DNA from 4 places in the Litchfieldia luteola genome. Region 1 is predicted to be linked to each of the others. Evidence: riboswitches for the same ligand, from Rfam matches in the RefSeq annotation. Region 1 holds a riboswitch; each other region holds the start of a gene.
The links. A riboswitch is a leader RNA that binds a small molecule or an ion and turns the genes downstream of it on or off. The one in region 1 is predicted to bind S-adenosylmethionine.
Positions count from the first base shown of each region.

Region 2: another riboswitch for S-adenosylmethionine. It lies ahead of mtnW (2,3-diketo-5-methylthiopentyl-1-phosphate enolase); the one in region 1 lies ahead of metK (methionine adenosyltransferase).
Region 3: another riboswitch for S-adenosylmethionine. It lies ahead of J2Z26_RS15570 (transporter substrate-binding domain-containing protein); the one in region 1 lies ahead of metK (methionine adenosyltransferase).
Region 4: another riboswitch for S-adenosylmethionine. It lies ahead of J2Z26_RS02985 (LLM class flavin-dependent oxidoreductase); the one in region 1 lies ahead of metK (methionine adenosyltransferase).

Region 1 is NZ_JAGGKM010000004.1:462,931-471,135, forward strand. Features, by position in the region: gene asnB (asparagine synthase (glutamine-hydrolyzing)) at 1-1,746, opposite strand, end outside; gene metK (methionine adenosyltransferase) at 1,993-3,195, opposite strand; SAM riboswitch class I at 3,434-3,578, opposite strand; gene pckA (phosphoenolpyruvate carboxykinase (ATP)) at 4,212-5,801, shown strand; gene J2Z26_RS14270 (glycerophosphodiester phosphodiesterase family protein) at 5,982-6,968, shown strand; gene tyrS (tyrosine--tRNA ligase) at 7,007-8,205, opposite strand, start outside.
Region 2 is NZ_JAGGKM010000001.1:614,595-622,799, reverse strand. Features, by position in the region: gene J2Z26_RS03215 (DMT family transporter) at 385-1,305, shown strand; gene cbpA (cyclic di-AMP binding protein CbpA) at 1,329-1,961, opposite strand; gene fosB (metallothiol transferase FosB) at 2,210-2,632, shown strand; gene J2Z26_RS03200 (cupin domain-containing protein) at 2,963-3,508, opposite strand; gene J2Z26_RS03195 (methylthioribulose 1-phosphate dehydratase) at 3,529-4,146, opposite strand; gene J2Z26_RS03190 (2-hydroxy-3-keto-5-methylthiopentenyl-1-phosphate phosphatase) at 4,143-4,808, opposite strand; gene mtnW (2,3-diketo-5-methylthiopentyl-1-phosphate enolase) at 4,805-6,049, opposite strand; SAM riboswitch class I at 6,373-6,481, opposite strand; gene J2Z26_RS03180 (pyridoxal phosphate-dependent aminotransferase) at 6,555-7,727, opposite strand; gene J2Z26_RS03175 (carbon-nitrogen family hydrolase) at 7,719-8,205, shown strand, end outside.
Region 3 is NZ_JAGGKM010000005.1:209,617-217,821, reverse strand. Features, by position in the region: gene J2Z26_RS15600 (EAL domain-containing protein) at 1-1,471, opposite strand, end outside; gene J2Z26_RS15595 (hypothetical protein) at 1,851-2,048, opposite strand; gene J2Z26_RS15590 (hypothetical protein) at 2,081-2,527, opposite strand; gene J2Z26_RS15585 (helix-turn-helix domain-containing protein) at 2,721-3,623, shown strand; gene J2Z26_RS15580 (hypothetical protein) at 3,633-4,280, opposite strand; gene J2Z26_RS15575 (N-acetylmuramoyl-L-alanine amidase family protein) at 4,298-5,191, opposite strand; SAM riboswitch class I at 5,428-5,534, shown strand; gene J2Z26_RS15570 (transporter substrate-binding domain-containing protein) at 5,674-6,525, shown strand; gene J2Z26_RS15565 (amino acid ABC transporter permease) at 6,590-7,273, shown strand; gene J2Z26_RS15560 (amino acid ABC transporter ATP-binding protein) at 7,289-8,032, shown strand.
Region 4 is NZ_JAGGKM010000001.1:568,336-576,540, reverse strand. Features, by position in the region: gene J2Z26_RS03005 (restriction endonuclease) at 1-445, shown strand, start outside; gene J2Z26_RS03000 (hypothetical protein) at 481-807, opposite strand; gene J2Z26_RS02995 (CapA family protein) at 1,058-2,179, shown strand; gene J2Z26_RS02990 (ATP-grasp domain-containing protein) at 2,245-3,177, opposite strand; gene J2Z26_RS02985 (LLM class flavin-dependent oxidoreductase) at 3,186-4,238, opposite strand; SAM riboswitch class I at 4,311-4,417, opposite strand; gene J2Z26_RS02980 (DUF2243 domain-containing protein) at 4,623-5,090, shown strand; gene J2Z26_RS02975 (hypothetical protein) at 5,137-5,586, shown strand; gene J2Z26_RS02970 (sulfite exporter TauE/SafE family protein) at 5,637-6,413, opposite strand; gene J2Z26_RS02965 (sulfurtransferase TusA family protein) at 6,462-6,689, opposite strand; gene J2Z26_RS02960 (MBL fold metallo-hydrolase) at 6,716-7,843, opposite strand; gene J2Z26_RS02955 (sulfurtransferase TusA family protein) at 7,884-8,205, opposite strand, start outside.

The DNA of each region.
Region 1 (8,205 bases):
CAATTTTAAGATTATATTTTTATTAAACAGGTGATTAGTGTCACTTGTCTTTATAATGGAAACGGCCCAATCATACATTTCATTTTTCAACCAATGTCTAATTGGTACTGGAAATCCTAATTTTTTTCGATTTAACACATGGTCTGGCACAATGCCTTCTACTGCTTTACGTAAAATGTATTTAGTTGTTTTATTTGCAGTCTTAAATTCAGGTCCAATTTTTTTTGCTACATCAAAAACTACTTTATCTAGAAATGGAACTCGTAGTTCCAAAGAATGAGCCATTGTCATTTTATCTGCTTTAAGTAAAATATCTCCGCGTAACCATGTGTGAATATCAATATACTTCATTCGATTTACAGGTTCATAATGTGCTGTCTCCTGATAAAATGGAGCTGTAATTTGGGTAAAATCTAACCCTTCCTTATAGCTTGTTAATAACAATTCCTTTTCATCTTCTGTAAACATTTTTGCATTTCCAATATACCGTTTCTCCATAGGTGTGCAGCCACGTTCAATAAAGCTTTTACCTCTAACGCCTTCTGGTAGTAGATGTGCAATCTTTCTTAGCAACGTTTTACCGGTTTGGGGAAGCGTATCGAATATCTCTAATGCTTGCGGTTCACGATAAATGTTATACCCACCGAATAATTCGTCGGCCCCTTCTCCTGACAAAACAACCGTTACATGCTTCCTTGCTTCTCTTGCAACAAAATAGAGTGGAATTGCTGCAGGATCCGCTAGTGGGTCATCCATATGCCACATGACTTTAGGTAATTCTGCGATATACTCCTCTGGAGAAATGACATAACTAAAATTATCTACACCTAGCATACTAGCTGTTTCTTTAGCAACATCTATTTCACTAAATCCTTCTGTTTCAAACCCGACAGAAAATGTTTTAATATAAGGATTAAATTGTTTTGCCAAAGATACAATTATTGAAGAATCTATACCACCGGATAAAAATGATCCAACAGGGACATCACTTCTCATATGAATATTAACAGAATCATATAGTGCATCCCTAATTTCGCTAACGAGCGTCTCTTCTTCTGACTTTATTGGTTTAAAGTTGGCCTTCCAGTACTGTTTAATCTTCATGTCTTCATTTAATTTCTTTGTGAAATAATGACCAGGCTCAAGTCTTTTAATCCCAATTGACATTGTTTCTGGCTCTGGTACGAATTGATATGTTAAATAATGTTGTAAGGAATCATAGTTGATAATATCGTTTTCAAACGCCAATAAGATACTTTTCTTCTCTGAAGCAAATAAAATTTTTGAATCATCTTCCATATAATAAAATGGTTTGATACCGAATTGGTCTCGTGCACCGAAGATTTCTTTTGTATTCTTATCCCAAATAACAAAGGCAAACATACCGCGTAAACGTGATGCTGCGTTTTCTCTTATTTTGCTATAAAGAGCTACAATTACTTCTGTATCACAGTTTGTCTCAAATTCCATTCCATCTAGTAGTAACTCTTTTCTTAGCTCAAGGTAATTATAAATTTCTCCATTAAAAATAATCCAGTAGCGATCGTTTTCGTATGTTAAGGGCTGGTGTCCCGTTTCAAGATCAATTATACTCAGACGCCTAAAACCAAACTGTATAATATCATCCGAATAATAGCCCTCATCATCTGGACCACGATGAGTTATTATTGTGTTCATACTTTTAAATTTATCAATGTATTCATTAGAGCTGCTCTTTTTATGCATACATCCTATAAAACCACACATTTTAGTCACCTACACTTTTAATATAAATTCTTCAATACCCATGTCTATTTTACTTAGGCTTTGTATGACAGATCTAGGTTACCTGTTTATTAGACGACAAAAAGTGATAAATTGTTACATTTTTTTAATACTCTTCACTTAGAATACAATTACGATAACTTAAAGATAGTGGATGCTTCTAAAACAAGCAACAAAAAAAAACAGGTAGATATTCGTAGAATATCACCTGTTTTAAAATCTTATTTATTATTGACCTAAAGCTTGTGCTTTTAATACCTCTGCTTTGTCTGTACGCTCCCATGGAAGATCCACATCTGAACGACCAAAGTGACCATATGCTGCAGTTTGCTTATAAATAGGACGACGAAGATCTAGCATTTTAATGATACCTGCTGGGCGTAAGTCGAAGTTGCTGCTAACTACGTCAACTAGCACATCTTCTGAAACCTTACCTGTACCAAAAGTATCTACTGCAATCGATACTGGTTTTGCTACACCAATTGCATAAGCTAATTGAACTTCAACTTTATCAGCTAAACCAGCTGCAACGATATTTTTCGCAACGTAGCGTGCTGCATACGCCGCTGAACGGTCAACCTTAGTTGCGTCCTTACCAGAGAAAGCACCACCACCGTGACGTGCATAACCACCATATGTATCAACGATGATTTTACGACCTGTTAAACCTGCATCACCTTGTGGTCCACCGATAACGAAACGGCCAGTTGGGTTAATAAAATATTTAGTATTTTCGTCAATTAATTCTTTTGGAACAACAGGAGAAATAACATGTTCCTTAAGATTACGTTGAATTTGCTCTAATGTAATTTCTGGGTGATGTTGAGTTGAAATAACAATTGTATCAATACGAACTGGTTTGTCATTTTCATCATACTCAACTGTTACTTGTGTTTTACCATCTGGACGTAGGTAAGGAAGAATGTCATCCTTACGAACTTTAGTTAAACGACGAGCAAGCTTATGTGCTAATGAAATTGGAAGAGGCATTAGCTCTTTTGTTTCATTACAAGCGAAACCAAACATTAATCCTTGGTCTCCTGCACCGATTGCATCGATCTGCTCATCTGTCATTTGACCTTCACGAGCTTCTAACGCCTGATCAACACCCATTGCTATATCAGCAGATTGCTCATCAATAGAAGTTAAAACTGCACAAGTCTCATAGTCAAAACCATATTTCGCACGAGTATAACCAATATTTTTAATCGTATCACGAACGATTTTTGGGATATCAACATAAGTAGATGTTGTGATTTCACCTGCAACAAGTACTAGTCCAGTTGTCACTGACGTTTCACAAGCAACACGTGCATTAGGATCATTTGTTAAAATTGCATCTAAGATTGAATCTGAGATTTGGTCACAAATCTTATCTGGATGACCCTCAGTAACAGATTCTGAAGTAAATAAACGGCGCTTTTTAGACATTCAAAAGCTTCCTCCTTTTAATACCACGAAATTAATCGTGTGTTGTTTGTAAGATACGGTACTCATTCCCTTATTATTGATTAGTTAAACCTGTTTTATCCAGTTATACGTTGAGAAGTTGTTTATTGTCTTAAAAATAATTCATCGTATGTATAACTAATCTGCATCGTTCCCAAAAAATAAAAAAACCTTTCCCTATTTTGAGGAAAGGTAGAATTTTTCAATCTCAGTCCTTTCACTCTTATCGATCAAGGTCAGTTACCTTGCATCAGGTTAGCACCTTATCACTAAATATGTGAAATTTCTCTCACATAATGCTTAAAAATTTAGTAATGGTTGCTGGGTTTCATAGGGCCTGTCCCTCCACCAGCTCGGGATAAGAGAGTATCCGTTCAATGACCAATAATAACTCAGTCATATTGGTAGTGTCAACATTTTTTGACAATATTCTTATCTAAATGATAAATATTCCATTATCACTCTGCAAAACGAGTCCGAATCCGTTGGTTATTCAGACAGGTTGAGCTACCACTCTGCATAACTAGTCCGAATCCATTGGTTATTCGGACAGGTTGAGCTTGCACTTTGCACAACGAGTCCGAATCCATTCGTTATTCAGACAGGTTGAGCCTTCACTTTACATAACTTAATCCATTCGTTATTCAGACAGGTTGAGCCTTCACTTTACATAACTAGTCTTAATCCATTCGTATTCAGACAGGTTGAGCTTTCACTTTGCACAACGAGTCCGAATCCATACTATTGTATCCTTTTCTAAAAAAAACAATTTATTTCATATTTTATAGTGCCTCATATTCTATTTTATTTTATCATATAGAGGTTAGAAACACGTCCTTGCACTATTTTTTAGCTAATTTCAAAAAAAATGGTACATTTATGAAAGTTAAGACGTAAAATATCAGAAATAGTATAGACTAATTAGATTAATGTGTTATACTAATTATGGGATTAACGTTGAAAACATATAACAATTTATATAAAGGAAGGTTTTGCACATGAATTCAGTTGGTGTTTCAAGTGAATTATTAACAGAATTACTTAATGGGAACAATGTTCTCCACAACTTATCTGTGTCAGGCTTAGTAGAAAAAGTTCTTAATCGAAATGAAGGGATCTTAACTTCAACTGGTGCGGTTCGTGCAACAACAGGGAAGTATACAGGAAGATCGCCTAAAGATAAATATATCGTAGAAGAAGCTTCAAATAAAAATAAAATTGACTGGGGTTCAGTTAATACTCCTATCTCAGAAGAGTCATTTGATAAATTATATAAAAAAGTAATCAACCATCTAAAACAACAAAACGAAATATTTGTGTTTGATGGGTTTGCTGGTGCTGATAAAAAATATCAAATGCCAATTAAAGTAATCAATGAATATGCTTGGCATAATCTATTTGCACACCAGTTATTCATTCGTCCATCAGCTGAGGAGCTTGCGACACATGAAACAGAGTTTACTGTGATCTCAGCACCTACTTTTCTAGCAGATCCTAAAGAAGATGGAACAGCTTCTGAAACGTTCATTATCATTTCTTTTGAACGTAGAACGGTATTAATCGGTGGAACTGAATATGCTGGAGAAATGAAAAAGTCTATTTTCTCTGTTATGAACTACATGTTACCTGAAGCTGGGATTTTACCAATGCACTGTTCAGCAAACGTAGGCCAAGAAGGAGATGTTGCTTTATTCTTCGGTTTATCAGGAACAGGTAAAACAACTCTTTCTGCAGACCCTAACCGCCGCTTAATCGGGGATGATGAACACGGTTGGTCTAACTCAGGTGTTTTCAATATTGAAGGTGGTTGTTATGCAAAATGTATCAACCTTTCTTATGAGAAAGAGCCTCAAATTTTTGATGCGATTCGCTTCGGTTCTGTATTAGAGAATGTAGTAATCGATCCTAATACTAGAGTTGCTGATTATGATGACTCTTCGTTAACAGAAAATACTAGAGCAGCTTACCCAATTCAAGCAATTGATAATATTGTTGATCCTAGTATTGCAGGCCACCCTAACACGATTGTATTCTTAACAGCAGATGCATTTGGAGTATTACCTCCAATCAGTAAGCTAACGAAAGAGCAAGCGATGTACCATTTCCTAAGTGGATATACTAGTAAGCTAGCTGGTACAGAAAGAGGAATTACATCTCCACAAGCTACTTTCTCAACTTGCTTTGGTTCACCATTCTTACCTCTACCGGCAACTGTTTATGCGGAAATGTTAGGTAAGAAAATTGATGAGCATGATGTTCAAGTATTCTTAGTTAACACTGGCTGGACTGGTGGAGAATATGGTGTAGGAAATAGAATGAAACTAGCATACACACGTGCAATGGTTCAAGCAGCTCTTGAAGGTGAACTAACAAATGCTGAAACAGTTAAGGGTGAAATCTTCGGATTAGAAATTCCTGTTCATGTACCAGGTGTTCCTGATGAAGTACTTCAACCTGCAAAAACGTGGGCAGATCAAGATGCATACAATGTAAAAGCTAAAGAGCTAGCAGCAAAATTCCGTCAAAACTTCAAAAAATTCTCTAATGTTCCGAAAGAAATTGAAGAGCTTGGTGGACCATTAGTATAGTATTAACGATCAAAAAGCAGTGTGCATATCGCACCTGCTTTTTTTTAGTTTGGTCCCTACAATATACCTAGATTTTCTCCATATATCAGTCTAAATAGTTATTGAGAAAACGTAAATAACCTTATAGACTTATAGAGTACATAAAGTAGTATTAGTTAGTGTTAAAGAAATGGAGGAAATATGAACACACTTAAAAAAATTGGGAGAAGTACATCCTTCCGAATTGCCTTATTGTTATTTATTTTTATATACATAAACAATAGTTCAATCTTTGTAAATCATGAAACTAGTGATTCACTTTTACTGGCACACCGAGGTATAGCACAAACCTTTTCCTTTGAGGGGATTGATAACAATACTTGTACAGCTGAGCGAATTTATCCACCCGAACATCCCTATCTGGAAAATACAATAACATCCATGGAGGCAGCCTTTGATGCGGGGGCTGATATTGTTGAACTAGATATTCATCCCACAAGTGATGGTCAATTTGCTGTTTTCCACGACTGGACACTCGATTGTCGAACAAGCGGAACGGGTGTAACTAGGGAACATACGATGGCAGAACTGAAGTCCCTTGATATCGGATATGGATATACTGCTGATAATGGAAAAACCTATCCATTTCGAGGTAAAGGGCAGGGATTAATGCCATCTTTAGATGAAGTATTGAGCTACTTTCCTGATCAATCTTTCTTAATTCATATAAAGAGTAATGACCCGAATGAAGGAATCCAACTTGCTCAGTACCTTGCAGACCTTTCACCAGAGCAGTTATCTTTGTTGTCAGTATATGGCGGGGACAATCCCATTGCAATATTAAAACAACAAATGCCAGCACTTCGTGTCATGTCAAAAGCAACAATGAAGGATTGCCTAATACCATATTTCGCAACAGGTTGGACGGGAATTGTGCCTTCTAATTGCAAAAACTCACAATTACATTTACCCGAAAAAATTGCACCCTGGATTTGGGGATGGCCTCATAAGTTTATATCACGTATGGAAAATGAGGGTACAAGAGTTATAGTAGTTGCTGGAGACGGTGGGTTCTCAGAAGGTTTTGATCAAAAAGAGGATCTTGAACGACTACCTGAAGAATATTTTGGGGGAATATGGACAAATCGGATTGATATTATTGCTCCTCTTTTAAATAAGATGGACTAGTTAAAAGCGATCCTCCTAATATAGAAGGATCGCTTCACTTATTTTGTTAGTTTAACAAATTTTCGTTTGCCTACTTGTAAGATTAACCCGTCTATAATTGTTACTAGTACATTTACATCACTTACTTTTTCTTCATTCAATCGAACGCCACCATTTTGTATCATTCTACGCGCTTCACTTTTTGAACTTTGTAAATTTAACTCAACAAGCAAATCAAGAATTCCTACTTCAGAGTCGCCTTTCCATTCAACGACTGGAATGTCATCTGGTAAAGACCCCTTCTGGAACACTGTTGTAAAATGCTCTTCTGCCTTTCGCGCTGCTTCCTCACTATGGTACATTCTTACAATCGTCTTGCCTAAAAGCATTTTAGCATCTCTTGGATGTAGTGTTCCTTCAGAAAGTCCCTCAGAGATTTTGTTCTTCTCTTCAACTGATAAATCTGTTATTAAGTTGAAGTATTTCGTAATAAGTTCATCTGGAATGGACATCGTTTTTCCATACATTTGGTTCGGTTCTTCATCGACCCCAATGTAGTTGTTTTTCGATTTAGACATTTTGTCTACACCATCGAGTCCTTCTAGCAATGGTAACATGATTACAATTTGCTTTTCTTTACCATAGTGTTCTTGAAGATGTCTTCCCATTAGAACATTAAAATGTTGATCCGTTCCACCGAGCTCTACATCACTTTCAAGCATGACTGAGTCATACCCTTGCATTAATGGATAGAAAAATTCATGTAAAGAAATTGGTTTCCCTGTTGATAATCTTTCTGAAAAGTCATTTCGTTCGAGTAATCTGGCTACCGTTATACTTGCAGATAAGTTAATGACATCCTCTAAGTTAAGCTCTGATAACCATTTAGAGTTGTAATATAGCTCAACCTTATCCATATCGAGTACTTTGCTAAACTGTTCAAAATAGGTTTTTGCATTATGCTGTACTTCCTCATTTGTTAGTTGCTTTCTTGCAACAGACTTTCCAGTAGGATCACCTATTTTGCCTGTAAAGTCACCTATAATTAATTGAATAACATGCCCATTTTCTTGAAATTGCTTTAGCTTATTTAACACAACTGTATGCCCTAAGTGAACATCTGGTGCGGAAGGATCTAGGCCAAGCTTAATTTTCAATGGCTTTTCTTTTAAGATTGATTTTGCAACTTTTATTTTTAGTTCATTTAACGGAATTACCTCTGATACTCCATTACTATAAATCGCAAGCTGCCTCTCTA
Region 2 (8,205 bases), on a different contig from region 1:
ATGAATTATTACAAAATCTTCTATATCTGTAAATAGATTCGCAATATTAGACAAATTTTTTATGTATTTTTTTGTAATATCTTGACTAAAGCCTCATATATTAATAGATTGAAGGATTAATCATTTAGGAATTCGACATATTTTTCAAGCTCTTTTGTAATGAATGTTGCTTTTTAATAGTTCTATTAAGAGTGGATCTTCGCTGCAGGCACTTGACTCCTAAGGGAAGTAGAGGAAAGGTCTATGTTCATATACTCAAAATAAGGAAAAACTTTCATTAAAAATTAAACATTACGAATGGTTTACGTACCTATCTTCTTATGCTATGATTTCTTCGTATTAATTTAGCTATCAATTACAACATAAAGGCCATGGGTGAATCACATGCAATTAAAATATTATTTTTTATTACTTTTCACTAGTTTCTTATGGGCTGGAAACTTTGTCGCAGGTAAATTTTTGGTTAACCATGGTTCAGCTCTTCTACTTACAGAAATACGTTGGCTAATTGCTGTTCTTTGTTTACTACCTTTCGTCTGGTGGAAGGAAAAGAAGATTACCTTCCCTAAACAAGCTCTTACCCCCCTTCTTCTAATGGGGCTAACTGGAGTTCTTCTATTTAATTTTCTTATGTTTTTAGCTTTAGAAAATACATCGGCCGATAATGTCGGTTTACTTTCAACATTAAATCCTATCTCTATTGCAGTTGCTTCGTTTTTCTTTTATCGAGAAAAATTGAATTTTCGACAGATGTCAGCCATGCTAATTTCATTGTTTGGGATTTTAATTGTCATTTCACATGGTAATTTAAGTAATCTATTATCATTTCATTTTAATATTGGAGATATGTTTATGCTAGGTGCAGTTGCCATTTGGGGATTATATTCCGTTGCTGCACGAAAAGCTATGACGCAAGTTTCACCATATAATGCCACACTTTGGGCAGGTATTTTTGGATCACTACTAAATCTTCCATTTGTACTCTTAACCTCAGATGGTATAGTTGATCCTACCGCTTCCTTCTGGTGGGCCATTCTCTATTCTTCTATTGGAGCAACCGTGTTGGCAATGATTTTTTGGAACGTTGGGATTCAGAAAGTTGGAAGTGTAAAGTCTGGTATGTTCTTAAACTTTAATCCTATTTTCACTGCAATATTAGCATTTATCTTCTTAGGAGAAAAACTTACGATTCCTCAAACAGCAGGCAGCATTATCGTCATTCTAGGAGTCTACTTCTTTACGGCTCCAAAAAAAAGGCTCAATACTTCAATCTCGAAACATAAAAAAAGATCCCGGATAGCTTAGGCTAGCGGGATCTTCTTTGTTTATTATTTATCAATTTGGTCTACGTGGGTCACACGGAATTCTTTTTCCTCAATTTTAGCAACAAGAGCCTTAACTTTTTCAGGTGAAAGTTCACCAGGTAAATTCACAATAATACGACGTAAGTATTTCTCTCCATTATCAAGTGTAAGCATACCATCGATATTAATGTCCCTTAATAGGGTAACAAGGTCTTTTATTGCACCCTTATGCTCAATCGTAGCAATTGTAAGAGTGTAGCCACCTGTTTTCATACCAAACGAATCCTCAAGAACATCCATCACGTTTGCATGTGTGATGATTCCTAGAAATTGCTCATTTTCATTTAATACTGCAATAAATGGTAAGCGACGGATCGTTAAAAATGTTTTAAAGAACGAATCTTCTTCATAAATAAATGCATCTTGATTCTTCACTAATGAATCGATTGATGCTTCAGGAGACCCCTTCTCTTCATATAGATAGTCTAGAAGATGAACTTTATAAATAAGACCTTCGAACTTTTTACCACCTTCTGATAGTACTGGAACAGAACGATAGCCAGTTTCTTTTAGATATTCATAAGCTTCTTTTACTGTAAGAGTTGATTCACAATATTTTACTTCATTCTTTGGTACATAATTATAACGAATTTTCATGTCATTCCACTCCTTGTGGTAGAATCATCTTCCACCCTAATCATATAATAAAAGTAATCTTAAAAGAACATATGATATCAAATGTAACATAATATTCACAAGTAGTAAAGAATATTCTTAATTTTTAATTTTATTACAATTTGTTATCATACTTTTCAATATTATATACTATTAAAATATTTGATTTCCATATATTTCTTTTTATTTATAATAGGTCTAGTTAAATTATTTAAAGGCAGGGATGTAAGTTGAATATTAAAGGAATAAATCATTTTCTTTTTTCTGTTTCGGACCTTGACCGCTCAATCGAATTTTATGAGAACGCTTTTGGTGCCAAACTACTTGTTAAAGGGAATACAACTGCATACTTAGATCTTGCGGGGCTATGGTTGGCTTTGAATGTTGAAGATACAATACCGAGAAATGAGATACATGAATCTTATACACATATTGCTTTTACAGTGGATGAGCAAGACTTTGACGAGTTGGTGAAGAGAATCCATTCTTTAGGTGTTAATGTTCTACAAGGTCGTACTAGAGATGAGCGTGATAAACGCTCAATTTACTTTACAGATCCTGACGGCCATAAGTTCGAGTTTCATACAGGTACGCTGCAAGATCGAATTGATTATTATAAGCAAGAAAAACCGTATATGTATTTTAGTGAGTGAGCTTTTGGGCAGATAAATCTGTTTATCGACAGCTATTTTGAGGATCTTGAAAATTATAGGTCGATACATTTGTTTATCGACACAAGTTTTGAAGATCTCGAAAATTACAGGTCAATAAATCTGTTTATCGACATCAATTATAGGAATCCTGAAAATTAAAGGTCGATAAATCTGTTTATCGACAGCTATTTTGAGGATCTCGAAAATTATAGGACGATAAATCAAATAATGTGTCCTCATTTCACGATTTATCCTGTATCGAGGACTCATAAACCCAATTCCCACAAAAAAACCTCCTTTCACACCCGAAAGGAGGTTTCCAACATATCTTTACTTAGTCTCAACAAATTGTGGATCTTGGAATGGATGTGCTACCCATCCTGATGGGTCGATAAATAAACGAACGGCAACAACCTGGCGATCTTCACGAAGTGTAAAGAAGTGAGGTGTGTCAACTGGTACAGAAATAACATCTCCTGCAGAAAGTTCTACATCAAAGTAGCCTAGCTCTTCGCTTCCTTTAATAACGAAAATACCGTTACCAGCTGTAATCGCACGAACTTCATCCTCTGTATGAACATGAACCTGTTCAAATTTTTTCAAAAGCTCCTCTAAATTCGGAGTTACTTCCGATAGAGCAACAACATCCCATTTATGATAGCCATTTCTTTCAGCTAATGATTTAATCTCATCTTCAAAAATAGATAATACTTGAGCTTTCTGCTCATCGTTAATTTGGCAATTACCACGTAAATCTTCTGGTAGTTTATTAGTGTCCCAGTGCTCATAAAGCACACCTTGCTCTTCTAAAAATTTCGCCACATTTTCATGCCCTTCAATACGTTCCCCTGTGTTACGAATACGAATATTTGCCATTATAAATTCCTCCCCCAATATTATCTTTTTATAGTCAGTAATTTTACTCGGTAGCTAAATAAAAACTCGTAGGCCTCCAAATGCTTTTTCGCTTCAAAAGCATTCTTTGCCCAAACGGTAATTCCATGATTACGAATTAAGACAGCACCCGTATCACCCTCTATGTGCTCAGCTAACTCTGCAGCCAATGTTGGTATATGGGCGTGGTTCTTAATAATTGGAATCCGAATTTCGGCATCTTCTTCCCAAATCCCAAGCGCCTTGATGATTTCTTGACCCTTAAATACAACCTCACCTTCATCTCCATAGAGCTCTGAAATGACATTGTTATCAATCGTATGAACATGTAAGCTACAACCTGCGTTTGTTCGGTTATAAATATCAACATGTAATAGCGTTTCAGCTGAAGGCTTTATATGCGGTGTCTCTTCCACTGCTTCCCCATTACGGTCAACTAATAGAAAATCCTCATTCGTTCTTTTTCGTTTATCCTTGCCACTTGCTGATACTAAAAATGTTAATGGATTATCACTTACCTTGATTGAGAGGTTTCCACTCGTTCCAAAGAACCAATCACGAGTAGCTAACTCATCTTTCACATCGGCTAATTCATTCCATCTAGTAAGTATATTACTCAAGGCTGTTTCACCTCCAGCTGCTTTGATACCACATCTATGACATCATAGAAGGTTGTAAATGATGTATGTGGTAAGTCTAACTGTTGGCATTTTTCTAATAAAAAGTCTCTTGCAATAACATGATCTGCTAATTTGGCTGCCTGCAAATCAGTAATCGAATCCCCAATGACTATGTTATAGTCACCAGGTGATGCCAGCCTACGAATCAGAGATGGTTTACAACAACCACATCCGTTCTGACAACCATCATCACAGCTATGTGGCCATAAGATTTTTATCGTCTCTCCAGAAAAGTCAGACCCATTACAATATATTTGCTCCGGTTCTACTAATCCATTAAGGAGTGGATAAACAAAGAAATCTATTCCCCCGCTTACAATATACAGAGTAACATCATTCTTTTTTGTAAAAGCAACAAACTCCTTAAAACCATCACGAATAACTGCGCTCTCCGTGAGGTAGTGAATAATCGTATCTTTCGAAGAGGAAGGTAGTAATGAAAATAACCTTCCAACACCCTCTTGGATTGACACATTCTGACCTAAAATGTCATCTTTAATCGCTTCCCACTCAGGTGGTGCATACTTTTTCATCACCGCGATAATATTATCACTATTGGTAATCGTTCCATCAAAATCACAAAAAATTACTGGTTTCGTCATGACTTTACCTCAACTACTCCCCATAGTGAAATTGCTTTCCCTAGGTTCTCATTGTCCTCAGCAGCCTCTTTAAGAGTTTTACCCGCTAGAACCGCATCTACTGCTGCCCTAAATGCCATACCTCCACCTACGGCTCCATCAGGGTGACCGTGGACTCCACCACCTGCATTGATAATACTATCATTGCCAAAGTCTTGAATTAAAAGAGGTACTAAGCCAGGATGAATCCCAGCTGACGGAACTGGAAATGCCGTTTTAAATTGATCATCTAGTTTTGTTAGTTCCTCTGCAATCCCTAATGTTACATCACGATCCAAAGCTACACTTCCGTACGGTGATGGGAATAAAACTAGATCTGCACCAGCATATCGAAGGAGTTTTCCAAGTAGTAATTGGTTTGTAATCCCATAAAACTCAGATGGTGTTACTGTACCACTTACGGCCGGATGTGCCATGATTGGAATTGTAATTTCAGGGTCTTCTGCAAGACTTTGTAACACATCAAGTCCATAGGCAAATACATTAAACAGTAATAAATCAGCACCCAGCTCTACTGCTTTTCTAGCTTTATCTTTAAGCTCGAAAGTACGCCCGGAAATATTAACAGCATATAAAGTTCTATGCCCTGTTTCAGCAAAAACTTCCTCTAACACTTGTTTCCCAGCAACAATTCGTTGTTCAAATGGAGTCAGAGGATTTTCAAAAAGAATCTCATCATCTTTCACAATATCTACTCCACCAAGAGCTTGCTCCTTAAGTTGCTCTTTTAAGTAAGTGAGGTCACGACCAATCACTCCTTTAAAAATGCTCATAACTAATGGTCGATTATATACTCCAAGTTTTTCTCGTATTCCTTGTAGTCCATATTTAGGCCCTGGAAAATTCTCTTTTACCTCGTCAGAAAACTCTAAATCTACAAGTCTGATTTCTCCATCTAGCGAAAGCTTACCGAAAACAGTTGTTAAAATTGCTGGTAAATCTCCACTAAAGTTTGCACTAGGATAGCCGATTTTTAATATCCCTCTCGTTACATCCTTGCCTAGATAGTGATTAACTGACTCACTTTTTGGTAGTTCCTCAATACTAATCACTTGGCCTTTGTGTTTTTTTAGTTGTTCTTGCTCTAATTGAGGGAGATCTGTCCAGGATCCGATCGTTAATCCGAGAGCGATTCCTTCAGCCTTTTTTGCAAGATTATGTGATGGATCATGAATTAGATAGGTTGCAATTACTTCACTCATTTAAGTACCTCATTTCTGTAAGAATCCTATACCTGAACATAGGCTGTATTTTACTTGCCTGTTGATTTCTGCTACAGGCACTCGCTTTCCGCGGGGAATTATGAAAAAGCCCAATTGCCGGCTTTTTCAAAGGCGAATTCCCATCGGGCGGTCCGTGAGCCTCCTTGGCGCTATGCGCCTGTGGGGTCTCACTTTGATGCGCTACTCCCGCAGGAGTCTCGTGCCTTCCGCAGAAATCAACATAGGATCAAGATAATAATAAGCTTTGTCTTAGCAAAAAATAAAAAACCTCTTCAGTAAGAAGAGGTATTATCACTACCATCTCCTTATCTGTCAGCTTTTATGCTGCAAGAATTAGCACCGTGCTTATAAAAATATAAGTCGGTTGCCGGGTTTCGTAGGGCTAGTCCCTCCACCTGCTCTTGATAAGAAAACAATCTATTTAATTTTACATTCATTTACGAAATTTACTATGGATTATGACAGTATTTTAGTTTTCTGTCAACTAAAATAATTGTAATGCTTTGATTCTTTCGACAGCTTCTTTCAGACGATCATGATCTGTTAATAACCCAACTCTAACATAACCTTCACCATATTCTCCAAATCCAACACCTGGAGCAACGACTACATGTGCTTTTTCAAGTAAATAGTCTGCAAAGCTTTCAGACGTATACCCTTTGGGAACTGGTAACCATGCAAAGAAAGAACCCTTTGGTGCCGTAACATCCCAACCGATTTCCTTTAATCCATCAATTAACGTACTACGACGTGATTCATACAGTGAAACTAACTCATCTACACATTGTTGTGATTCTAACAATGCCACTGCAGCAGCCTCTTGAACAGCACTAAATATACTTACATACATATGATCTTGTAGTAGATTTAAAGCCTCAATTACACTTTGATTTCCAACAGCGAAACCAATTCTCCAGCCGGCCATATTATACGTTTTTGAGAATGTGTAAATCTCAATTCCAACATCCTTCGCACCATCTGCCTCTAAAAAGCTTACTGGTCTCTTACCTTCAAAGCCAATTGCACCATATGCAAAATCGTGAACAACACAAATTTCATGTTTGTTTGCTAATTCAATGGTCTCTTCAAAAAACTCCTTTGAAGCGGTAGCACCAGTTGGGTTATTAGGATAGTTTAAGAACATGACTTTCGCTTGTTCCAAAACACTCTTATCAATTTGGCTATAGTCAGGGAGAAACTCGTTTTCAGCCAGAAGCGGCATATACTCCATTACACCACGAGCCAGTTCTACTCCTGACCAATAATCGGGATATCCAGGGTCAGGTACGAGTGCGATATCCCCCGGATTCATTAGGCACTGCGGGATTTCAACAAGTCCAGCCTTTCCTCCGAATAAAATGGCAACTTCCTTTTCAGCGTCAAGGTCTACACCATATTCCCTTTTATAAAACGTAACAATCGCTTCTTTCAAGAACTGCTGCCCACGAAAAGGTGAATATTTATGATATGCTGGTTTTTCAGCAGCTACTTTTAATGCTTCCACAATGTGGTCCGGGGTTGGTTGGTCGGGATTTCCCTGACCTAAGTTAATTACATCATGCCCCTCGGCAACAACTTTCCCTACTTTTGCAACAAGGGATGCAAAAAATTGTTTAGGTAAACCTTGTAACAACTGTGATTGCTCAAAATGCTTCATCATTTACACCTACTCAAAAAATTTCTTGAATTTCTAGTCACAAATCATATATTGTTAATAACAAAATGTAAAGAAAAATTTAAAAAGGTGGGACAATTCATGCAACTTAAGATAGCTTGCATTCAACTAGATATTATTTATGGAAACCCAGAGAAAAATAAACAAAATGCTGAGCTTGAAATTTCTAAAGTCGTTTCAGAATCAAAACCCGATGTCATTGTTCTCCCTGAACTTTGGACAACAGGCTATGATTTAACAAGATTAGAAGACATCGCGGATCACCAAGGTGCAGACACAACCCAGTTTATCGGTACCCTTTCAAAGAAATTCAGTGTGAATATCGTTGCAGGCTCCGTAGCCAAGAAAACCGAAAAAGGTGTCAAAAACACGATGCTTATTTTTAACCGAAACGGTGAAGTTATTGGAGAATATAGCAAACTACATCTCTTTAAATTAATGGATGAGCACCACTACTTAA
Region 3 (8,205 bases), on a different contig from region 1:
TAAAGGTAACAACATATCCTACTATTTGATTTTCTTCTTTAATGGATGCAATGACATATTCAACAGGAATATGAGTACCATCCTTTTTATAAAACCTCTCATCCATATCAAACTTTTTAAGATTTTTTTGCAGGTACGTTTCAAATGTGTCTTCACAACTACTTTTGCCTATTTTCTTTCTTGAAAAAATGATGTCATAACAGAGACCGATCAATTCTTCCATTTGATATCCAAGCATTTTTGCTCCTGAAGGATTGCAGAAGGTGATTTGACCATCTAGGTTTAAGCCAAAGATTCCTTCCCCTGCTGAGTTTAGGATTAACTCTTTCTCGCGACTTAAGCGCTTTAACTCATTAACAATGCTCTTTAACTCTTCGTTTTTCTTAGTAATTTCAGATGTTCTTTCTGCAATAATCAATTCTTGCTTTTCCATATATAGCATGCTTGAAAGTGTTAATGCTGTTGCATCTGCAATGGATTGTGCAAGCTGCATCGAAGCTTCAGGATATACATGACCTGGCTCTACTAAGTTAACAACTGGTATAGTCCCAAGCACTTCTCCCATTGCAACAAGTGGAATCATGTAAATTCCCTTAATACCGAAATTTTTGCATGCCTCATGATTCGGCCTTGGGTCGAGTGACACATCAGGTACCAAAACAGCCTTTTTGGTTCGTATAACCTCTTGGAATAAAGCATCTTCACGATAGTCAATCATAATTTCATCGTGAATTTTTTTCCAATCATCTTCTTTCCAGTCACTGTCTTTACTTAATTTTGCTGGCTTAAGGCCTCGTTTAGCTACCGGATCAAGTAGATGAGCCCCTATATTAGGGTTTTTCAGGACATTCCCAATGTAACGGAAGCAAGTATCCATTACTCCCTGTAATGTGGAACACAAAGATAGTTCACGAGTCACATCTAGTAGTAACTGCTTGTCAGAAAGGAGGTTCTCTTTTCGAGTTAAATTATTGGCATTTCGAATCGCAACAGCAGCCATATTCACGTAGGCTTCTACTGTTTTGATTTCTTGGATGGTTAGATTCATAGGGATGCCATAGTCAAATAGGAAGACAAGTCCATATAATTCCTTCTCGTAGGAAATAGGTAACCCTAGTAATGATTTTATTTGAAATGCTTCAATAGCCCGTCGATCAGGGCGATTATCCCTTGATGTATCAGAGATATAGATGGCCTCTTGAGTTTCAATTACTTCTTTTGCTAAAAAGTCAATGGATGGGTCCACAACATGCATATCAATTGTCATTCCATTAATCACTTCTGGCTTGCTTACATAGCCTCTATAAGTACCATCAGGTTGAGGTAGGTAAATGCCGACGGAGTCACACTGTACGATTTCTTCAGATATAGCTGTCACCACATGTTGTAATACATCCTTCAAATCTAATTCTGTATTTATTAATTTTGTTATCGTTGCAAGTCTTGAATACCTCGTTTGCTCTCCCGACATTTCATTACCTCCTTCATCTGAATAGACTATATTATTTTGCTATGAATTATTTACCGTGTAGGGAAGTACTACATTTTCACCATAATTCGACATTTTAAGGTTAAAAAAAATAGGTTAAGTACTATTTTTAGAGTTTATTTTTCCAATAGAGTAAAATATTGTATTGAATCTTATAACTATACATTTAAACGAATCTAGTTATTTTTCAAGTACTTTTCTAAAGATTTTCAATAAATGATTCGAAAGAACCATAATGTATCGAGTTATTAGGTAGATTGTCACGTTGCTGAATTAGGACTTTTTATACACGAAATATGCATACATTGGTTTTCTAATATATCTTTAACTTTATAAAAGAAAGGCGTCTACAGTGTAGACGCTAATTCTGGGTAGTCGTTAAGAACTCAATTGCTTTTAAGTTCTGTTTAATATTATTTTTAATTCTATTTATCTCTTTCAGATTTTGTGATAGCTCACATTCTTTTGTTGCTAGATACGCCAAAGAGTTTATATCTTCATAAATAACACTAAAAGCTTCTTGCATTGTATTATTAAGTTTCAATCTCTTATATGCCATACTGCAACACATCCTTTTTATAATTCTATAGATTAGACATTAAAAGACGAAGTTGGTTTGTAGATCGGTGGTAACTCTGCCACTAATCCTAATGAACTTGGTTTGTAGATCGGTGGTAACTCTGCCACTAATCCTAATGAACTTGGTCTGTATATTGGTGGTAGCTCTGCTACTAGTCCTAATGAACTTGGTCTGTAGATTGGTGGTAACTCTGCTACTAATCCTAATGAACTTGGTCTGTAGATTGGTGGTAACTCCGCTACTAGTTCTAATGAACTTGGTTTGTAAATTGGTGGTAACTCTGCTACTAGTCCTAATGAACTTGGTCTGTAGATTGGTGGTAGTTCTGCAACTTCTACAGCATTTGGTTGATAAATCGGTGGTAACTCTGCTACATTTTTATTAATGGCACTTGCTCCAAAAGAAAAACCGACAGCCAAAACAGTTAGTGATAGACCTGCAAATAGTAATTTTTTCATAATAACACTCCGTTTCTTTTTACCCATCTAAGGGATAAGATAGTAGTTAATTGATTTAACTGTATTATATAAGAACTATTTAAAACGTGTTTTCCTTGTTTATAAGGTTTTGTGTCACTAGACTAATAGTAATCTACCAATTTCTCTTCTAAATGAGAAAAAATATTGATGTAGCAATAATGAGGTGAAAAAGTTGGATTTCACAAAAATCGGTGAAGAAATACGAAATTTACGCAAATCTTTAGGGATGTCCCAAGTGGAATTGGCAAAGGGGATTTGCACACAATCACAGATTAGTGTCATAGAGAAGGGTGAAGTTTATCCACTTGCATCCACACTCTACTTAATCTCTCAAAAGCTAGGGGTTGATATCAATTATTTCTATGAGATTGCTAGCACACCAAAGGTTGACTATGTAAACGAAGTAGCCCACCAGTTCAGGCAAGCAAGACGCGAGGCAAAATATGACCTAATTAGAGACATAGTAAAAGCTGAAAAAAATAATCCTTTATTTAAAAATATACGAAAAAACAAACAGCTTATTTTATGGCATCAAGGAATATGTGAATATGAAATTAATAGAAATCCCGAGCTAGCGAAGGAATTACTATTTGAAGCAATACAGTTAACTCATTCAACTGATAAGGTATTTAATGAACGTGAAATTGAAATCTATAGTTCAATTGCCGTGATTCATTTTAATGGTAGTGAAAATGAAAAAGTAATTGAGATTTATGACATGGTGCTTCCTCACTTGGAGAGGATTCCATATCCGCATGACGTTACCATTAAATCTAGGATCTTATATAACAAAGCAAAAGCATTAACGCGCCTTTCAAGATTTGAAGAGTCCAATCATTCCTGTAAGCAAGCAATTGATTGGTGCTTAAAAACGGATAATATGTACGTTTTTGGAGATTTGTATTATCATACGGGATACAATTATGAAATGCTTGAGAATTATATAACCGCCTTAAGGTATATGGAGAACGCGAAGAAAGTATTTGAACTGAGGCTTGAGGACAGACATATTCCTTATATAGAGCAGCGGATTAAGAATATAAGAGAGAAACTAGAGAGTCAAACGAGGGTTTGACTCTTGTTTTTAGTTCAGCTCAACTTCATCCAAATTCGCTTCATCCTTATAACCATGTTCCCCAGTTACTTCATACGTTTCTTTAATGAGTCCCATTTCTGGGGCAAAATAACGAGTGTAGATTGTATTAGCACCTGCAACTTCGCTTGTTGTCTTTTGAATGACTATCACGCTCTCGAACGTCCCCTTGGGTACGGTGATAGTTTGGTTTTCATCAATTACCTTCCATTCAGCCTGACCATCATCTTTTAAATCTAAAAATATCTCAGGGAATTCCATTGGCACAAAAGCTTCAATTAACTCTGGGCTTTGCCTCCCTGCAGCTTCATGTACAAGAGCATATTCTTCATTCGTCCATCGATAGATTTGAGTAGTTGGTGCACCGCTTAGAGATACTATGACTTGAACATACTCTTCATTCTCAGCAACAATTTCATGAACATAGATTTCTTCACCTGCATTCGTATATATTCGTTTCTCTCCTACTTTCGGGCGATATTCTTTAAAATTTCCTTGTTTTATTTTTACAACTTCCTTTGCTTCTTTAGGTTGCTCTTGTGGGGGAGTTTCAGCTTTTTCCTCGACCTGCTGAGTAGGAGGAGGAGAACATCCGACAAGTAGAAGTAAGGATAGTAACATGCCGTTTATTAATTTCACTTGAATTCTTCCTCCCTCTACCAAGGCTTCAGTACATATCTAAAACTATCTTTTACATAAATGGTTGTTTGACGGTTTTTATCTAACACTGAGATAGCTGATTTTACTGTATAAGCATAGCTTAATGCTTCAATTTCATTCGAAAAAGTAGCTAATCTTTCATTATTACTTCCATACACTTCAAAAACAGCAAAGTAAGCTTCTATTCCTTTAGCAAGTGCCCCTGCTGCTTCAAACTGATAGCTCTCTGTTTTTATTAATTTTTCTTCATGTCGATTAATCATATAGCCAAGCTCTACTAAGATAGACGGCATTTGTGCATTCCGGATGACATAAAAGCTTTGATCAGAGTGGATTTTCCGGTCCGGAAGACGTAATGAATTTACTAGTATCGGATGCACTACTTCAGCAAGTCGTTTATTCTCTGACAAGTACTTTATTTGTAAGGGGTCGTGTGGATATTCAGACTTGCCGTGTTTTACCCCATCGTAATAATAGGTTTCGATGCCTCTTCTGAAGGAATTAGTTGGGTGAGCATTGTGATGGATTGAAATGAAAATACTGTTGTTGTTATTTTTTTCAGCAAATGCATTCGCCATTTTCATCCGCACATCGAAATCTCCACCATCCGTGGTTCCATCAGCATTTTTCAAATAAGGGGCAAACTCCGTGTCGGTCGTGCGAGTTAAATGAACCTTGATGTCTGTCGGTTTTAGGATTTCTTGTAATTTCAATGCAACTAACAGGTTTGCATCCTTTTCACAAAAACCCGTTGCTGAGCCTGAATAACCACAAGTTCCACTATACTTACCACCATGACCAACATCGATAATCACCGTTTTTTCAGCATGTTGTGTAACTGGAAATAGAAAAAAGATGAATAGTGCTAGGAAAAACAATTTTTTAAACAACCTTCCACCCCCTACTACAAGTCTCTATCTTTTCTATCATTTTAAACAAAACAACATAAAATTAAAAGAAGGAGTAGAAATTGGGGCCTGACCCCCGGTGCGTTAATGTGTTAACGCATTGGGGGTCAGGCCCCCAATGGTTTAATGCGTTAAACCGAGTAATTTTATAAACAAACTTGTTGACTCATTAGTTTAATGGTGTTAATATTTTCATCATCAGTTAAATAATCGTTTTTTTCTTATCATGAGAGGTGGAGGGAATGGCCCTAGGAAACCTCGGCAGCGGACTCATTTTTGAGAGTACTGTGCCAATTCCAGCAAGCGATAGCTTGATAGATAAGAAGAGCGCACGTTTTCAATTTGAATTCATGACCTCTTCTTTCTTGAAGAGGTTTTTTGTTTCTTATGAATTTTGTTGATGAGAGAAAAACACTTTTTAACTAAAACCAAGTAAATCTATAGAAAAGGATGGTATAACACCTATGAAAAAACTTTCATTATTGCTTTTTATATTAACGATTGGATTTGTTTTAACTGCTTGTGGGACTGAGGAAGCAGGAACTTCAAACTCAGGTGCTACAAATTCAGATACTGCTTCTGAGGAGCAGAGTTCATGGGATCGAATCAAGGAATCTGGAAAACTAGTTGTTGGTACTGAAGGATTATATTTTCCAGTTACATATTTTGATGAAGAGACAAAAGAATTAACTGGGTTTGATGTTGAAGTCGTTAGAGAGTTAGGTAAAAGATTAGGTCTAGAAATCGAATTTAAAACGATGGAGTTTGATGGATTACTGCCTGCTCTTCGAAATGGTCAGATTGATGTGGCTGCGAATGATTTTACAATCACTGAAGAACGCCTAGAGAAGTTTGATTTTACAATTCCTATTAAACACTCATTTGGGTCTGCTCTTGTCCGTGAAGATGGTAGCTCGAATATTGAAACAGTTGAGGATTTAACAGGGAAAAAAGTTGGAGGTTCAGCTACTAGTAATTACTCAGACTTTGCTCGTAGCCAAGGTGCAGAAGTTGTTGTTTACACAGGTTCTGATACTGTTTTACCTGAAATCGTTAACGGACGTGTGGATGCTACTTTAAATGACTATCTTGTTTTAATTCAGCACTTAAAACAATTCGATAAGCCTGGGCTAAAACTTGCTGAAAATGTAAAATTTGAGCCTAACGTTGGGGCCATTGTCATGCAAAAAGATAGCCCAGAGTTAAAAAAACAATTAGATACAGTTTTACAAGAAATGATTGATGATGGAACGATTAAAGAGATTGCACTTGAATTCTTTGGTGCAGATGTTTCACAACCAGTCACTCTTGACTAGTGTTAGAGAGGAATCTTTGTGATTCCTTTCTTTTTGCAGATAATCATAAAAAGGAGTCCTATTTATGTCAAATTTCAAATGGGAATATCTATTTAATATAGAAATTGCGTTAGACTCACTTCCCTTTATATTGGAAGGGGCCTGGTATACGATTCTGATTGCCGTTGTAAGCATGGGCATTTCCTTAGTATTGGGTTTGTTTATTGCGCTGGCAAGAATGAGTAAGTATTGGATTAACAGTATTCCCGCTCGGATTTTCATATCATTTATGAGAGGAACCCCTCTTCTCGTTATTTTATTTATTTTATATTTTGGCTTACCGATGCTTGGTATTGAGTTGCAGCCTCTTACAGCAGCGATTATCGGTATTAGTGTGCATTTTTCAGCTTATAGTGCCGAAATTATTCGCTCTGCCATATCTTCTGTTTCTAAAGGTCAATGGGAGGCCGCGGAGACCCTTCGTATGAGTTATTGGCAAACAATGCGTCGGATTATTTTACCACAGGCTACTCGGATTGCACTCCCTCCTTTATCAAGTGTGTTCATGGATATCATTAAGGGAACCTCACTTGCAATGGTTATCACGGTATCTGAAATGTTTTACCGTGCAAAAGTTGTAGTTGGTCAAACGTATGAGAGCTTAACATTGTATATTCTAGTTGCCTTGATTTACTGGGGACTTTGTACAATTGTAACCTTGTTACAAGATTACCTCGAGAAAAAAGCAAACCGTTATGTTTCATCATGATAGGAGGCTGCGAAAATGATTCGTATAGAACACTTAAGTAAAAGCTTTAAAGATAATGAAGTATTAAAATCGATTTCCTTGCAAATAGAAAAGGGAGAAGTAGTCAGCATTATCGGGCCATCAGGGTCTGGAAAAACAACATTGCTGCGCTGTATGAATTTACTGGAGATTCCAACATCGGGGACACTTTCGATTGGCGAAGTCCAGGTTGGATTTAACGGTAAAACACCCTCTAAGCAACAAAAGAGAAATGTACAAAATTACTCAGGGATGGTATTTCAACACTTTCACCTATTTCCACATAAAACAGTTTTAGAGAATATAATTGAAGCACCATTGGTTGTTCAAAAAAGAAGGAGAACCGAAGTAGTTTTAGAAGCTGAGGAGCTACTGGGTAAAGTTGGCTTGCTAGGGCACAAGGACCATTATTCTGAACAATTATCAGGAGGACAAAAACAACGTGCGGCCATTGCTAGAATGCTAGCATTAAAACCTGAAATCCTACTATTTGATGAACCTACATCTGCACTTGATCCTGAGTTAGTAGGAGAAGTTCTAACTGTTATTAAAGAGCTCGCGAAAGAAGGACAGACGATGATTATCGTTACTCATGAAATGGGCTTTGCACGTGACGTATCTGACCGTGTGATCTTTATAGCAGATGGCTTCATCGTTGAACAAGGAAAACCAGAAGACCTTTTCACAACGCCAAAAGAAGAACGAACACAACAGTTTCTACAAAAAGTACTAACAAGATAAAAAATTGGGGCCTGACCCCCGGCGCGTTAAAGCTTTAACGCACTGGGGGTCAGGCCCCAATCGTCATATTTACCCATCTTCGATTTTAAGCTTTTTGAACCAGTCTAAGCCTTGCCTTCAGCACATATATCCTAAGTAGGTGTTTGTAAATCTAGTAGTGATAAAAATTTAGT
Region 4 (8,205 bases), on a different contig from region 1:
ATTTAAAAAAGCAACCCCTGAAGAAGCAAACCAAACTGTTTCAAGTTTATTTATTAGGCAGGACCCGCTTGAGTTTGAGCTGTTTGTGATGAATGTGATTGAAGGATATTATGGTGGAACCGTATATATTAGCCCCCCTTCTGATGAAGGGATAAATTTGGAACATGACCGTGAGGATGGCTTATACATAGGACAGGTTAAATGTTTAGAAAAAGACCTTGGCTTTGAGGCTATTGCAATCCTCCATTCACAAATGATTAAAAAGGATGCCAAAGGTGGATACATTGTAACAACTGGAGATTTTACGGATAAGGCGAAAACGTATGCAGACGAACTAAACATTGAATTAATCAATGGAACGCAGCTAGTAGAATATTGGATTTTAGGATTAGAAGAAAAAAATATAAAAATTAGTTCCATTAAGTCTACGCCAGAATTAGCCTAAAACAAAGAGCCTTCTTTGGAAAGGCTCTTTCCTTTTTATGAAATTAACTTTTGTTTCTCCTCTAAAATAGTAACCTCGATCCATCGAGATAATGCGTTGTCTGTAAGCTGCTCTTTATATAAAATCTTACATTCTTTAAAAACACATAATCTAAAGGTCTCAACTCCTTCTAACTCATTGATTACCTCATTAATCTCAGCCTGCACCTCAGGACTTGAATATCGATCTGTTTCTATTGGATCTAAAAATAATTGAATAACCCCATTTTTAGTTTCTTCCATCCAACTTCTTGATAAACCTAGCTTTTTAAACCTCAAATTCAGCTTCCATAACTGAATGCCATGTACCTTTTTAAAAAACATATGTATGCCTCCCTTGTTGAACAAACAATACATCCTTCGACAAAATCCTCTGAAATATGGGGGTTTTAGAGAAAATATTTGATCCTATTTCGCTTTTTGTAGTTTATTAGATTGTTTTGACAACCTTTGTCATGTTGAAGATTTCTATATAACGAACATAGTATTATAGTAGTAATCTCTCATATTTTGTCATTATGAACATACAATGAGAACGATGAATAAGCTATTCTAGCGTAGGAGAGGAATCATAATGAGGGTATTATTTTCAATATTGTTAATGCTAATGTTAGCTGGCTGTTCCAATATAATGAACATCTCAATCCCAACCATGGGAACTACTGAGACAATTGAAAGAGTGGTCAAGGATCACCCATCACGTTCTGTTGTCATGGCTACTGAAATGCATAAGCAGGTTCCTGAACCTCCACCTATCACGGAAATAACAGTAAGTGCTGCCGGTGATGTCACCATCGGAAGTGATGATAGCTTTGGCTATAAAGGAACTTTTAACCATGAAGCAGATATGAATGGCCTTGCCTTCTTTGTAGAGCACATACGACCTATCTTTGAAAAAGATGATTTCACAACGGTAAATCTTGAAACAACTCTCACTACGTCTAAACAAAAAGCAGAAAAGAAGTTTCGTTTTAAAGGCGATCCTTCTTATGCAGATATTTTAACACTAGGAAGCATTGAAGCTGTTAACCTAGCAAACAATCATACGTACGATTATTTACAAAAAGGGTACCAAGATACGATTGATGTTCTTAAACATAATAATATTGGCTTCTTTGGAAATAATCATATTCATATTTCTACTATTAAGGATATAAAGGTTGGAGCTCTTGGTTATAACGGATGGTCTGATAACAGTTCCATTCGTAAGCAGATTCAGGAGGACATTCAAACCCTACGTGAACAAGATGTTAAAGTCATCATTGTACACTTTCATTGGGGCGAAGAACGAGCATATGTCCCGAACTCTACCCAAAAGTCGCTAGGCCGATTTACGATTGATAGCGGTGCAGACTTAGTTTTAGGGCATCACCCTCACGTTGTTCAGGGAATTGAAGAGTACAACAATAAATTTATTGTATATAGTTTAGGTAACTTTATGTTTGGTGGAAACCGTAATCCAAGTGATAAAGATACATTCGTATTTCAACAGACCTTTCACCTACAAGATGGCGAACTTCTCGATAAAAAGCAGATCCAAGTAATTCCTTTTAGTATTTCATCAGTGACATCAAGGAACAATTACCAGCCCATACCGCTAACCGGTGAAGAAGCAGCAAGAGTCAAAAATAAAATCATCGGACTCTCAGCAAAAATCACCCAATCAAACTGGGTCGTATACGAAACATCAAACTAAATTGTAGGGGCCTGACCCCCAGCGCTTTAAAGCTTTAGCGCGCCGGGGGTCAGGCCCCTGTTGACTTATTTTTGTAATTCTGATCCTAAGAATTTCGCTACTTCAAGCATTCCAAATTTTCCTGCTACCTTTTCAGCATCAGAGTTATAGTTCGTATTTGTATTAACATCATAGGTAAAAATCTCACCTGCTGCATTTCGAATGAATTCAATGCCAGCAACGGCAATTTTATTTTCTTGAAGGAACAATTCATACTTCTCAATGATCGGATCGTTGAAACCTTCGATAATTTTAAACTTTGGTTTTTCAGTTACTTCTTCTCCAACAGGACAGAATAAATCGCCGATTTGACATGCATCTGCAGGACATAATTCAAATCCCTCTGATGTATCTACCTGAACTGCATAAACAAACTTTCCTCCAACAAACTCACATCGGGTAATATATGATTCGGGAGAAAGGATATATTCTTGTATCAATGTAATCCCATCAACCGGCTCCTCAAACCCAGGACTGTTCACATACTCCCGCAAGCTTTCAATGGAGTGGAACAATTGAACACCAAGTCCTTTACCAGCACGGTTGTGTTTTGTGATAAAAGAAGCAGACCCAAGTTGTTTTGCTGCTTCAACTATTTGTTCTTTTCCAACAGCTGCAAGTGTTTTAGGCGTTTTAATCCCGCAGGCATTTAATGCCATATATTGATTGACCTTACTAACCTCAAGTCTTAAAGCCCGTGTTCCGTTAAAGACTTTTTTCTCATTCTTTTCAAGCCAAGCAAGCACGGACTCTGCTAATTCCGGTGCAAAACGATGATCACGCGTATGTGCAGATGCACTCATTCGACTATAAAATACCCCTTCAGGAGGTGCTTCGAATAAATTAACGACTCCTTGATCAAGGTGCCATTCTTCATAAGGAAGCTCTAACTCTTCCAGTCTAGCTGTTAAATGATTGGTCCATTCACTGTTTTCATGTATGATGTATATTTTGCTCATTTTACTATTCACTCCTGTACTTTGGCTTCTCTAAGTGCTTCGACTAATGGCATAACTTTCTTTGAAAAGCGTTCCATTTCTTCAAGCTGTGGTGAAAATTGAAGTAGTAATAAATCAACACCAGCTTCTTCATATTCAATTATCTTTTTAGCAATCTGTTCTGGAGTACCAATTAGATTGGGTCTTAACCCACGATTTGAAACAGAGTAGTCATATAGCTTAATTTGTTGTTCTAGCTGTGATTTGCTAACGAAGTCATTGAACCCAGCATATCCACTTGATTCTCTTACATCCGTAATTCGATTTAACTCTGCTTGAGCCTCTTCCTCTGTATCACGACAAACAATGTATGCAGCCATTCCGAATGATTGAAAAGGTGCGTTACCAGTTTGCGCTCTTCTTTGTTTCATATCAGCTATTTTAGCTGTTACTTCTTCTACTGTTCCTCCATGCATTACATACGCGTCACACTTGTTCGTAATTGCTTGTTTTCCTCTAGGACTTTCACCACCCGCATAAAGAATCGGATTTGGTCTTTGAACAGGCTTAGGTGATAAAACAGCATTTTTAACTGAATAAAAGTTTCCTTCATAGTTAAAGACATCTTCTGTCCATAATCCCTTTAGTACATCTATAAATTCTTCTGTTCGATCGTATCGCTCATCATGCTCAGTGAAAATCCCACCGTACTGCCTTGCTTCTTCTTCCCACCATGCAGATACAACATTTAAGGTAAATCTACCATTACTTATTTGATCAATATTCGCGGCCATTTTTGCAGCAACTGCTGGGTTATGAAACCCAGGTCGAATGGCTGTCATGATTTCAATTTTACTCGTCACAGCAGCTAAAGCCGCAGCTGTTGACCAAGCTTCTAAAGAGTCACTCTCAGGCCCTTTAATATCATTTAAGTATAATTCAGCAATAAGTGTTGTATCATATCCCCACTCTTCTGCTGATGTAATCACTTCTTTTGCGTACTCGAATGTAGGTGGCATATTTTCATCATCAACATTTCGTAACCACCCACCAAAAATCGGTAACCAAAATCCATATCTCATTTTTCTCTTCTCCTCTCGTCTATCGCGAAAACAAAAAAACTTCTTCGATACGAAGAAGTTGGAATTGCTTCTATCCTATCTCTCAGAACCTACTGTTCTGCTGGAATTGGCACCTTACTGATTTACTCAGTGGTTGCCGGGCTTCATCGGGCCAGTCCCTCTACCTCTCTTGATAAGAATATTCAATTAATTAATCCATAGTAATCATACTATATAAGTTGGTTTTCCGTCAACAAATTTATTTAACTCAGTAACGCATTAACGGACTGGGGGTCAGGCCCCCGATGCTTTAAAGTGTTGTAGTTTCCACCCTTCAAGTATATTATGCTACCAATTCGGCAAAAATGTAATAATGTTCAGAATTGTTTATAAAGGAGAAAGATTGTGAGTATAAAAACGCATAGAAGCTTAATTAAAATTGGTAGTTTTGTATTGGGGTTTGGTTTTCTTGGAGCTTTAGACGGTATCATCTTCCATCAACTTTTGCAGTGGCATAGTGTATATATGGCAACTGATCGACCGGGACAGATTGTGAGTGATGGACTTTTTCATTTTGCAGTAACCATTACATTAGTGATCGGCGGTATTCTTCTATGGGTTGCAGAAAACCCCATTGCACATAAAAAAGGAATTCGATTATTAATTGGCTGGTTCCTGATTGGAGGGGGTCTTTTTAATTTAACCGAAGGTATTATTAATCATCATATTCTCCAAATCCATCGTGTGAAGCCTGCTGATCCAAACCCTTTATTCTATGACCTTACCTTTCTAGGATTAGGGGTAGTATTAATTGTTATAGGTTATCTTATTAAGAAAAACACCGAAACCTATCAAGCCACAATAAACACCTGAGACAGTTTTCTTTCACCACTAATCCAAAGGAGGACACGTTACATTAATGTATAGGCTAGTCAGTTTTTTCGTGATATTTACTTTTGTCTCAATCATGATCTTCTTTCATTATCAATATGGGCACCATAGTGCATTCGGACATGCTCAGTCTCACCATGAAGAAACGGTTGAGATTCCTATTTCTTATAGATTACCAGCGATTACAGCATCCATTACCCAGGATCAATCAGGGTCCTGGCTTTTGGAAATAATGACATCTAATTTCACCTTTACACCCAAAAAGACTGGTTCAACAGTTATCCAATACAATGAAGGGCATGCCCACTTATATATCAATGGAAAAAAAATAAACCGCCTCTATGGTAATTATTATAATTTGGGGAATTTAAGCCCTGGCACTTATGCGGTGAAAGTAACCTTAAACGCAAATAACCATGGAATATATACTAGCGCAGGAAAAGAAATTGCTTTCCAACAAATCATTCATGTTAAATAAAAAGACAAGATGAGAGACAATCATCCGAAATGACTGTCTCTCATCTTGTTTTAAATAATATCTATCCAAATTTTCACTGCAGTAGCGAAAATCAAGACAGCTAGAACCACTTGTAATACCTTCGTATTTACTTTTTTCCCAGCTATTGCTCCAAGAGGTGAAGCAATTAAACTTGCAATAATCATAATAAATGCAGGGAAATAATCAATTTGACCTGTTGTAATTTTACCAACCGTTGCACCAATTGACGAGATAAACGTAATCGCTAATGATGAAGCAATCGTCATACGAGTAGGAATCTTTAACAAAACAAGCATAATAGGAACAAGTAAGAATGCTCCCGCTGCTCCAACAATTCCTGCTCCAATACCTACAATTAACGCAAGTGCTGCAGCAAGCCATTTATTAAAAGTAACTTGATCAAAAGGAATATCGTCAATCCCTTTCTTAGGAATAAACATCATAACCGCAGCTATTAATGCCAAGATTCCGTAGATAAGATTAATGCCACCCTCTGACATAAGCTTTGATCCATATCCACCAACAAAACTACCTATTAATATACTACTTCCCATATAAATAATGAGTGTCTTATTTAAGTAGCCACCTTTTCGGTAGGCCCACACACCACCAATAGTTGCAAAGAACACTTGAATGGCACTAATCCCTGACACTTCATGTGCGGTGAATGCTGCCACTCCAAGCATTGGTGGAATATATAAAAGCATTGGGTATTTGATGATTGACCCACCAATCCCTAGCATTCCAGATATATATGAACCGATAAATCCAATTAGGAAAATCGTAATTATAAAGGCAAAATCCATCGTAAATCCCCCCTTTAAAAAGGGAACCTATACTGGTTCCCTCTATTTTCACCCTTTTTTAATCCAAAACTTTAACACACCGTTGTCTTCTACATGTTTGATAAACTCATGACCACCAGATTTAGCCCAAGCAGTTAAATCATTTTTTGCACCTTTATCAGTTGCATGAATTTCAAGCACTTGACCAGATTCAAGTTCGTTCATTGCCTTTTTTGTTTTAACGATAGGCATTGGACATGCCAATCCTTTTGCGTCTAATACTTTGTTTGCTTCCATTTTATAATTCCTCCTCTGTTCTTAACTTAACGTACTGCACAACGGTTTGGTCCGATTTCCATTTCACGTTGCTTTTCATCATCTGGAGTAATTTTCCCCATGTTTGTTTCACGAATTTCTTGGTAAGCATTAGGTTGTGGCGGTAGATTTTCTGTCACTAATTTTCTAAATTCATTCTCATCTTCAATGTTTAACCCATGGTTATTTGCAAAAAGAGTACCTAGTTTTTCTGCAACACTTCCGTCCTCATTTAGCTCTTCAATGATCATAAAGTGTGCTGGAAGAACTACTAATTCATCTGATAATTCTCTATAGCGTTTGTATAAGCTTTCTCGTAAGTCTCCAACCCAATCTTCAGCCATCCCAGCTAGGTCAGGTCTTCCAATTGAATCTATGAATAAGATATCTCCTGAAAGTAGGAATACTGAATCAACTACAAATGAAGTAGATCCAATTGTGTGACCTGGTGAATACAATGCGTGAATATCGATTGCTGTATTACCGATTGTTACAACATTTCCACCTTCTAACGCTTGGTATTCGAACGTTACTTCTTCTGCATCCTTTGGAGGTAACCAATACGTTGCATTAGTTTTCTCAGCAATTTTACGGCCTCCAGAAATGTGATCTGCATGAAGGTGAGTATCAAAAATGTGAGTAATCTTTGCACCAATGCCTTCTGCAAAATCAAGGTAGACATCAGTCATACGTGTTGCATCAATAATTGCAGCTTCACCGTTTGAAACAACCAAGTATGACAAACATCCTTTACCAATACGTACGAATTGATAAATTTCGCCACCATCTTTTAAGTCTCCAACTTTTACTGGCTCTAGGTATTCACTCCAGGCTTTCATACCACCTTCTAAATAAGAAACAGTAAGGCCAGCTTCAGAAAGCATCTCTGCTACAAAGATAGAAGATCCTTCTTTTGCACAAACAACAAGTACGTCTTTATCAGTTGAAATTTTCTCAAGAATATCTTCAACACCTTCAAGTAATTCAAAATAAGGAACATTTAAATACTCAAAGTTATCTCCTTCAATTTTCCAATCTTGAAAATCACTTTCGTTACGTACATCTAAGATAAATAGTGCCTCTTTATTGATTACCTTTTCTGTTACCTCTTTTGAAATCATTGCATTAACAGTCATCGCAAATTACCCCCTATGGTATGTTTTGTTTTAAAAAAATTTATTTATTTAAACTCGCTGTTTCACCAAACCATTGGCTCATACCTGGAACAACATTATATACATTGGTAAATCCATTTTCAGCTAGCTTTTGTGCAGCAAAATCACTACGATTTCCAGTACGACATACTACATAAATTTCATCGTTTTTATTTAATTCATTTAGGCGAGTCTCAAGGTCCCCTAATGGAATTGAGATTGCATTTGGAATATGATTAAATACGTATTCAGCAGTTTCCCTAACATCAATCACAACTACATTATTTGCTGCTAATTTTTGTACTAATTCATCGTTATTCACTACATTTGGGTGTTTTCTTTCA